One region of the Mesorhizobium sp. M0276 genome, then DNA from elsewhere that is predicted to be linked to it. Evidence: predicted binding sites of a transcription regulator. Region 1 holds the regulator's gene; each other region holds the start of a gene.
The links. The regulator LexA, encoded in region 1, represses DNA repair genes until DNA is damaged. The targets are predictions, from matches to a motif close to TGTTCNNNNTGTGTTCNG.
Positions count from the first base shown of each region.

Region 1 (3,279 bases):
TGGTCGGTGCCTATGCCGGCTGGGCGGATCATCGTGCGGGGAAGGCGAGGCCACCGCCGCCAAAGCGATCCTTGCCCGGCTTCCTGACGCGAAAATTCCTGCTGGCGGCAGGCGGCCTTGCCATGACCTCCATCATCGCCGGCAGCGCCACGGCGCTGTTTGCCATCTGGCATTTTCAGCGTGTGTCGCCGCTCAGCCTGTTCGCCAACCTGGCCATCATGCCTATCGTAACAGTCGTGATGTTCCTGGCTGTCGCCAGCGCGCTGCTGATGCCATTCGGGTTGGACTGGCCGGCCCTCTATCTGATGGGCAAAGGCCTGACGGTGATGATCGCGATGTCCGGATGGATTTCCGAGCGTTCGCCAGTCGACGCAATCGGTTTGATTTCGCAGCAATCCGTCGTGCTGGTGACGATTGCCTTGGTCATCGCGACGATGGCGACCACATGGTTGCGGCTCGCAGCGCTTCCCTTCGCGCTTGCCGGCCTGTTGACCGTCTCGGATACGCGCGTACCTGACGTGCTGGTCTCGGAGGATGCGAGGCTGGTGGCGCTGCCGATTGGCGGCGGCGAACTCGCGGTCAGCCGGGCCAGGCCGAACGAATTCACCGTCGACAACTGGAAGCGTGCGCTGACATCCGAAAGCATTATCGCGCCGGAGGTGTTCGACGAAGGCGACGGGCAATTCGACGTCGAGGATGCGGCTGAAATGCCGCCGGGAGCGCCATTCTATTGCACATCAGGCGTTTGTCTCGCCAGGCATCCGTCCGGAGCTATCATTGCCTATGTCGAGGACCGAAAGGACACCTGGAAAGCCTGCGGCTTCGCCGACCTGATCGTCATCAACGACGCGACGGCCTATGACGCTTGTCACAACCCGCTGGTTCTCGTCATCACCAAACGGCAACTGGCTCGCAATGGCAGTGCTGCCGTCTTCTTCGATCGCCAGTCGGCGACCACGCCGGCAACGGTCAGCTTTGCGGTGGGTAGGCCCTACCGGCCTTGGCACGTGCAACGCAAGTTTTCGCGTGAGGCGAGGGGCCTGCCGCCCTTCAAGAGACCGGACAAGCCCGTCGTTAAACCGCAGCTGCCTCAGTAACGGCGGATCAGGCCGACAAGCTTGCCCTGCACCTTGACCCGGTCTGGTCCGAAAATCCGTGTCTCATAGGCCGGATTGGCGGCTTCGAGAGCAATCGAGGCACCCTTGCGGCGGAACCGCTTCAGCGTCGCTTCCTCTTCATCCACCAGCGCCACGATGATCTCGCCAGGGCTCGCCGTATCGGCGTTGCGGATGATGACGGTGTCGCCGTCGAAGATGCCGGCCTCGATCATCGAGTCGCCCTTGACCTCCAGCGCATAGTGCTCGCCTCCCATGATCATGTCCGGCGGCACCGAGATCGAATGGGTCTGGTGCTGGATGGCATCGATCGGCACACCGGCGGCGATGCGCCCCATCACAGGGATCGACACGGCGGAGACCACGTCGTCGTCATTGCCGGCTGAAGGCATCCGTGAAGACGCCGGCTTGATCTGCCGGCCAAGGCCGCCCTGGCCGAGACTGGCCTGACCAAGACTGCCCTGGATGACGCTAGGCGAGAACTTTTTCGCCGCGTTGAGGCCGGGCGCGATCGAATCCGGCAGCCGCAGCACTTCCAACGCGCGCGCCCGGTTGGGCAGCCGGCGAATGAAGCCGCGCTCTTCCAGTGCCGTGATCAAACGATGAATCCCGGATTTGGAGGCAAGGTCGAGCGCCTCCTTCATCTCGTCGAAGGATGGCGGAATGCCGCTTTCCTTCAGGCGTTCATGAATGAACATCAGCAGTTCGTGTTGCTTGCGTGTCAGCATGGCGGCCCCCAGGGTACCTAAAACCAGAATCAGAAAACAAACCCAGAACAAACACTATATGTTCCAGTTGTGTTCTGCAACCGTTTAAAGTTTAATGAATCTGTTAAGGCCGCTGAAATTATTTGGCGCGCGCCAGCGCGCTTGGGTGATCACGGCATGCCGTCACAAGGCGCTTTCCGGCATTGAAATTGTTATGGTTAATGGGCTGCCGCCCATCGTTGGCCCAAGCTTTGGCATGAGCTGCCCATGGATCCGCGACGGGGCATTTCCAGCCTTCCATGCGTTCGTCTGCCGTGAACGAAACGAAGCCAAAATGCCAACCTTGGTTAATTTGTTGATGCCAGTGTTGGCCAGCAGCGGCAACCGGATTTGTGCACTGGAAATTCGTCCCTCCATCATCCGACCAAGAGGCAACGATGCGACAACAGTTGGGACGACTGCGTCAGGTCACGGCCTCCTTGACGGCGAAACGCTGGTCCTTCCATGCATCCGTTCGCAGAATGTCTTCCAGCACCTCGACCGCCAGCCACACGTCCTTGTAGCCGACATAGAGCGGCGTAAATCCGAAACGGATGGTTGACGGCGCGCGGAAGTCACCGATCACTCCGCGCTCGATCAGCGCCCGCATGATTTGATAGCCATGATCGTGAACGAACGACACCTGGCTGCCGCGCCTGGTCGCGTCGCGGGTGCTCTCCAGCGTGAGGCCATAGGCGCCGCACTTCGCTTCGACGAGCTGGATGAACAGTTCGGTCAGCGCGACGCTTTTCTTTCGCAATGCCGCCACGTCGACGTCGTTCCAGATTGCGAGCGCACCTTTGAGCGCCCGCATCGACAGGACCGGCTGCGTGCCGCACAGAAAGCGGCGGATACCGGTGCCGGCAACATAGCCTCGTTCGAAGGCAAAGGGCCGTGCATGCCCCCACCAGCCGCTGAGCGGCTGGCTGATCGCGCCGTGGTGGCGTTGCGCGGCATAGATGAAGGCCGGCGCGCCTGGACCGCCGTTGAGGTACTTGTAGGTGCAGCCGACAGCGAAATCGGCTTTTGCATGATCGAGCTCGACTGGCAGAGCGCCAGCGGTGTGGCATAGATCCCAGACGATCAGCACTCCGGCCGCATGAGCTATGCGCGTCAGCGCCGCCATGTCGCGCAGTTCACCCGATTTGTAATTGACGTGGTTGACCAGCACCACCGCGACGCTTTCGTCGATCAGCTCTTCGATGGTTGGCGCGTCGACGCCCGCGAGGCGCAGAAGGACCCCATCCCGGGTCGAGGCAACGCCTTCGGCGATGTAGAGGTCGGTGGGAAAACTGTCAGCCTCGGCGACGATGGCCGATCGGCCGGGCCGCATCTCCATCGCGGCATGTAGCACCTTGTAGATGTTGATCGACGTCGTGTCGCAGACAACAGTCTGTCCGGCTGCGGCCCCGATCAAG
Region 1 covers NZ_JAMYSC010000035.1:47,059-50,337, forward strand. Annotated here, with positions in the region: gene NKJ01_RS24695 (ComEC/Rec2 family competence protein) at 1-1,097, shown strand, start outside; gene lexA (transcriptional repressor LexA) at 1,091-1,843, opposite strand; gene kynU (kynureninase) at 2,286-3,279, opposite strand, start outside.

Region 2 (3,279 bases), on a different contig from region 1:
GATTTCCTTGAGCACACGCACTGCGATCTCGTTCTGCTTGTCGTTCAGCGAGGCGGGCAGGTCGGTGAACCACCGGTCGGCCTTACGGATGGAAAGCTCGGTGACTTCGCCGATGTGCTTGCCGGCGATCTTCACCGCCAGCGACTCGGGCTTCAGCCGATAGCCTTTGCAAGCCGGGCAAGGTGTGGCCGACATGAAGCGCTCGATCTCCTCGCGCATCCAGGCGGATTCGGTCTCTTTCCAGCGCCGCTCGAGATTGGGAATGACGCCTTCGAAAGTTTTCGTGGTCTTGTAGGAGCGCAGACCGTCGTCGTACTGGAAGGTGATCTCGCGCTCGCCGGTGCCGCGCAGGATGGCTTCCTTTGCCTCTTCGGTCAGGTCTTTGAACTTGTCGCCGAGCTTGAAGCCATAGGCCTTGCCGAGCGCTTCCAGCGTCTGCGCGTAATAGGGCGAGGTCGACTTCGCCCACGGGCTGACGGCGCCGTCGCGCAGCGAGATGTTTTCATCCGGCACGATCAAATTGCCGTCGATGGCGCGCTGGCTACCAAGACCGTCGCAGGTCGGGCAGGCGCCGAACGGATTGTTGAACGAGAACAGGCGCGGTTCGATTTCCGGAATGGTGAAGCCAGACACGGGACAAGCAAATTTTTCCGAGAACAGGATGCGCTCATGCGTCTCGTTCTTCGACTTGTTGACCGAATCCTCGCCGGTCTGGCTGGCGTCGAGCGGCTTGTCGGCGAATTCGGCGACAGCCAACCCATCGGCCAGCTTTAAAGCGGTTTCGATGGAGTCGGCGAGCCGTGTCGCCAGATCGCCGCGCACGACGATGCGGTCGACGACGACGTCGAGGTCATGCTTGTATTTCTTGTCCAGCGCCGGCACGTCGGCGATTTCATAGAAGACGCCGTCGACCTTCACGCGTTGAAAGCCCTTTTTCTGCAACTCCAGCAGTTCCTTGCGGTACTCGCCCTTGCGGCCGCGCACCATCGGCGCAAGGATGAACAGACGGGTGCCTTCCTCGACCGCCAGCACGCGGTCGACCATCTGCGAAACCGTCTGGCTCTCGATCGGCAGGCCGGTGGCCGGCGAATAGGGGATGCCGACGCGCGCAAACAACAGGCGCATGTAGTCGTAGATCTCGGTGACGGTACCGACCGTCGAACGCGGGTTCTTCGAGGTGGTCTTCTGCTCGATCGAGATGGCAGGCGACAGGCCGTCGATCTGGTCGACGTCCGGCTTCTGCATCATTTCGAGGAATTGCCGGGCATAGGCCGACAGGCTCTCGACATAGCGGCGCTGCCCTTCGGCATAGATGGTGTCGAAAGCAAGCGAGGATTTGCCGGAACCCGACAGGCCGGTCATGACAATCAGGCTGTCACGCGGCAGGTCGAGATCGACATTCTTCAGATTGTGTTCGCGCGCCCCGCGAATGGAAAGATATTTATGGTCGGCCATCGCCGGTCGCCGCCTCAGAATCTGGAATTTCCTGGAATGGCGAGTTTCCCAGCCATCCCCTATGTAGGTAGTTTTGCCGCCGCGTCGAGAGACGCCACAATTCCCAACAAAAGCGTTTAACCGTCTTTCGCGTAAACGGGCAAGCGGAAAGAACAAAGACCGAACACGCTCCTGACAAAGCTGTGCAAAAACTGACCTGTGCGTAATCTCCGGGCGATCACATTTTTCGGTATCTGTCTATTGCCGGTTGACGTCCCCGACACACGGGGGCAGACTCAGGCAGTCAACGAAGCCGGCCGTCTTTCGATGGTCTCGCCGCCCGGAGGCGGCCTGCGAGACGCCGCAGGCATTAGCGATTTGTGCTTCGAGACGACAACGTTGGAATGGACATAGGAGCGGAGCTATGACGCCACCGGATCGTCCCCCAGGGTTCCAGTTGTTACTGGAGCCGCGGCAGGCATAAGTGCCAGGGTCTAGCGTTTTCGCCACCCGACAAACCGTGACCTGCCATACTCCGTAAAAATCAGAGACTGCAGTCGGATCGTCGGCTGACGCCGCGTTGCATCCGAAATCAAATGCCGGCAGTACGCCCCCGGTAGAAGTTGGATTTGAGATCCAAAAAGGCCCCGTCCGTTTGCGCAAAGCACGGCGGGGCCATTTATGTGCGGATTGTCTTGTTGGCGATATGCCTGCGCGGCACGCCGGCACCACTATCAGTGGCGCGGCTGCCGGATTGAGCCGGCTCCGACATCGACGGTGATGCTGCCTGAAATCCTGACATCCGTGTCACCGATCTTGAACTGGCCGTTGCCGTTGCCGGGAAATGCGTCGTCGGGTTCGGGCTCGGGAGCCGGCTTGGCGATTCGATAATCGCCGGCCACGCCGGGCAGGGCCCTTTTTTGCGCTTGCGCCGAACTATCGTCTGCGAACGCCGACCCGATCGAGAGACACGCGAGCGCTACAATGGCGATCACACGGTGCAGCGTTCTGGGCGGATGAGTGTCGATCATCCCAGGATAATAGTGGCATGCCGCCGACGGGACCAGACCGACATCGTCAAATCTTCCAAAGCGTGTCGTGTTTCGAGAACGGATTCAGGCGACGCGTTTTAGCCCTTTGTCTTTATGCATGTCATTCTCCCAAAACCGGGCCACTTTGGGCGACCACTTGAGCGCCGGCGGGAATGCGATCCGGCCCACTTATGCCGCCTTTTTTCGTGTGTCGAAGACATGGTCGACGATGCCCCAGGCCTGGGCCTCGCGGGCGGTCATGAAGTGGTCGCGGTCCAGCGTGCGTTCGACCTCTTCATAGGTGCGGCCGCAATGCTGCGCATAGAGTTCGGCCATGTGCCGTTTCGTCTGGACGATGCGCTCGGCATGGCGCTGGATGTCGGAGGCCTGACCCTGGAAGCCGCCAAGCGGCTGATGCAGCAGGATCGTGGCGTTTGGCAGTGAGATACGACGCCCGGCCGTTCCTGCCATCAGCAGGAACGAGGCCATCGAGGCGGCAAAGCCCATGCACACGGTCGAGACCGGGCAACTGATGTATTGCATCGTGTCGTAGATGGCGAAGCCGCTGGTCACCACGCCGCCCGGCGAGTTGATATAGAGCGAGATCTCCTTGTCGGGATTGTCCGATTCCAGCGACAGCAACTGTGCGCAGACCAGCGCCGAGATGTCGTCGTTGATCTCGCCATTGATAAAGACAATGCGTTCGCGCAACAGCCGCGAAAAGATGTCGAAGGCGCGTTCGCCGCGGCTCGATTGCTCGATGACCATCGGCACCAGACTGGCAACACCGCTCATGATCTTCTCTCCATTGTCC
Region 2 covers NZ_JAMYSC010000039.1:51,140-54,418, reverse strand. Annotated here, with positions in the region: gene uvrA (excinuclease ABC subunit UvrA) at 1-1,455, opposite strand, end outside; gene NKJ01_RS36510 (hypothetical protein) at 2,169-2,336, opposite strand; gene NKJ01_RS26050 (ATP-dependent Clp protease proteolytic subunit) at 2,655-3,260, opposite strand.
Region 2: the regulator LexA is predicted to act here: its motif matches at 1,604-1,621, upstream of uvrA (excinuclease ABC subunit UvrA).

Region 3 (3,279 bases), on a different contig from region 1:
CCGGAAGTGTCCGACGCCCATGCGACGCCGGCAGACCCAACGTCACCGTTGATGTGAATGCTCATTCGGCAGGGTCGGCTTGCCGCGCGATTGCATAGCGAGCCTGCCGACGCAGATGCTCCTTGGTTCCGCTGTCGAGCGCCCGCCAGTCACAACCGCGGATCGCCGCCTCCATCGCATAGAGTGCGTTGATCGTTATGTGCTGTCCGAATCGGAACTTCAGACGGTGATAAGCCTCAACCGCGCCTAGACCCCGCAAATCCTCCTCACAGAGAACATCGATTTCCGCCAGCATCCGCGCCGTAGCTGGTCCGAGGTTTCTCATGTCTTCGATGCGAGTGCTCATGGCTGGGCCCCGGCGCGCTCACAGTGCGCAAGATAGTCCCTATGGGATTTGCCACCTTCTCCGGGAAAGCGGTGCCTCACCTGCCCGTCAAGCCGCCTGCGCCATGCGCTCCGAACTCATGCGGTAGGAAATTGCCTCCGCCAGGTGGATGCGGCCGACGGTTTCGCTGGCGTCGAGATCGGCCAGCGTGCGCGCCACCTTCAGCACCCGGTGATAGGCGCGGGCGGAAAAGGCGAGCTTCTCGCTGGCGTCCTTGAGCAGAGAAAGGCCGGCGGCGTCAGGCATGGCGATCTCCTCGATGACCGAGGGCGAGCAATGCGCGTTGGTGGTGGCGCGGGTGGCGCCGAGCCGTTCGAAGCGCTCGCGCTGGATGGTGCGGGCGCGCGCCACGCGCAGCGCCACCTCGGCGCTTTTCTCCGCCCGGTCGGGCCGGATCAGATCGCTGGCCGACACTGCCGGCACCTCGATCCTGAGATCGATGCGGTCGAGCAGCGGGCCCGAGATGCGCGCCTGGTAGTCGGTGCGGCAACGCTCGCCGCGCAGGCAGCGATAGCCCGGCTCGCCGGCCATGCCGCAGCGGCAAGGGTTCATCGCCGCGACCAGTTGGATGCGCGCTGGATAAGTCACGCGATGATTGGCGCGCGCGATCATGCAGTCGCCGGTCTCGAGCGGCTGGCGCAACGCATCGAGCGTCTGCGGCGTGAATTCGGGAAACTCGTCGAGAAACAGCACACCGTGATGGGCAAGCGACACTTCGCCCGGCCGTGCACGTACGCCACCGCCAACCATCGCCGCCATCGAAGCCGAATGGTGCGGGGCGCGGAATGGCCGCCGGTCGGTTAATTTGCCTTCACCGAGTTCGCCCGCCACCGAGGCGATCATCGAGACCTCAAGCAATTCCTTCGGCGCCAGCGGCGGCAGGATCGACGGCAGCCGCTGCGCCAGCATCGATTTGCCCGAGCCGGGCGGACCGATCATCAAAAGGTTATGACCACCGGCCGCCGCCACTTCCAGCGCCCGCTTGGCGGTCTCCTGGCCCTTGATGTCAGCAAGGTCGGGCAGGTCGCGTGCCGCGGCGTGGATGCCGGCTTCCGGCCGCGACAGCACCTGCGTGCCGCGAAAATGATTGGCGATGGCGATCAGGCTGCGCGGCGCCAGAATGTCGATTTCCTTGCCCGCCCAGGCCGCTTCCGGCCCGCAGGCAAACGGGCAGATGAGGCCCTTGCCCTCTGCATTGGCGGCGATGGCCGCCGGCAAGGCACCGGCGACCGCGGCAATCGTGCCATCAAGCGACAATTCGCCAAGGACGACGTAGCCGGCCAGCATGTCGCCCGGAATGGCGCCCAATGCCGCCATCAGGCCAAGCGCGATCGGCAGATCGTAATGGCTGCCTTCCTTCGGCAGGTCGGCGGGCGCCAGATTGACCGTGACTTTCTTCGACGGCATCGACAGGCCCGAGGCATGAAGCGCCGCCTGCACCCGCTCTCGACTTTCGGCCACCGCCTTGTCGCCAAGGCCGACGATATGCATGTTGACCTTGCCAGGCGCGATCATCACCTGCACGTCGACCGGCACGGCCTCGATGCCCTGGAAAGCGACCGTGCGAACCCGCGCCACCATTTGCCCACCCCGAATGTGGGCTTGCCCGAGCCCGCGCCATTAGGGCGTTGGAGCCCCTTTGGTGAGACAATCACAATTCCCCGGCCAAATCAAGAACATTACAGGAACGCATGAGCGCGTAGGTTGCAGCCGGACAGAGCTCGGTTGCAATACCAAGTTAAGACGAAATGAAGACGGTTACTTCCGCTTGTCCTCGATCGCGTCCCAGAACAGGCTGGCGATGTCGGCGCCGCCGAAGCGCTGCACTTCGCGCACGCCGGTCGGCGAGGTCACGTTGATCTCGGTCATGTAGTCGCCGATGACATCGATGCCGACGAGGATGAAGCCGCGCTCTTTCAGCGATGGCCCGATGCGGGCGCAGATCTCGCGCTCGCGTTCCGTCAGCTCGGTCTTTTCGGCGCGGCCGCCGACATGCATGTTGGAGCGGGAATCGTGTTCGGCCGGCACCCGGTTGATGGCACCGACCGGTTCGCCGTCGACCAGGATGATGCGCTTGTCGCCCTTGCGCACGTCCTTCAGGTAGCGCTGCACGATATAGGGCTCGCGGAACATCTGGCCGAACATTTCGAGCAGCGAGGCAAGGTTGCGGTCGGCCTCGTGCAGATGGAAGATGCCGGCGCCGCCATTGCCGTAGAGCGGCTTGATGATGATGTCGCCGAACTCCTTGCGGAAGGCGGCCACCTCCAGCGGGTCCTTGGTGATCAGCGTGTCCGGCATCAGGTCGGGAAATTCGGTGACGAAGATCTTTTCCGGGCTGTTGCGCACCCAGGCCGGGTCGTTGACCACCAACGTCTTCGGATGGATTCGCTCGAGGATATGCGTGGTGGTGATGTAGTTCATGTCGAAGGGCGGATCCTGCCTGAGCAGGACCACGTCCATCTCCGACAAATCGGTGCGCACCCTCTCGCCCAGCGAGTAGTGGCTGCCCTTCTCGTCGCGCACCTGCATTTCCTCGATGCGGGCAAACACCTTGCCGTCGCGCAGCGACAGCCGGTCGGGCGTGTAGTGGAACAGCTGGTGGCCGCGCCGCTGCGCTTCCAGCGACAGCGCGAACGAGGTGTCGCCGGCGATCGACACGGTGGAGATGTGGTCCATCTGGACTGCGATTTTCAGCTTCATGGCGGTCTCCGGTGGACTCGGATGGGACGACTGTCTTGCCTGTACAGGCTCACTGTCCGTCTGCCAATCGCGACATTCCAGGATTGGCATAAGCAAGTCGCAAAGCCAGGCCGGCATTGATCTTGCCGGCCATGTGCAGACAAGGCGAGGCGCCGGGTCATCCGGTGGCGGCAAACGACGGGAGATGTGCGCGT
Region 3 covers NZ_JAMYSC010000024.1:19,331-22,609, reverse strand. Annotated here, with positions in the region: gene NKJ01_RS19560 (exopolysaccharide production repressor protein) at 1-57, shown strand, start outside; gene NKJ01_RS19555 (TfoX/Sxy family DNA transformation protein) at 62-346, opposite strand; gene NKJ01_RS19550 (YifB family Mg chelatase-like AAA ATPase) at 434-1,966, opposite strand; gene gshB (glutathione synthase) at 2,144-3,085, opposite strand.
Region 3: the regulator LexA is predicted to act here: its motif matches at 2,058-2,075, upstream of NKJ01_RS19550 (YifB family Mg chelatase-like AAA ATPase).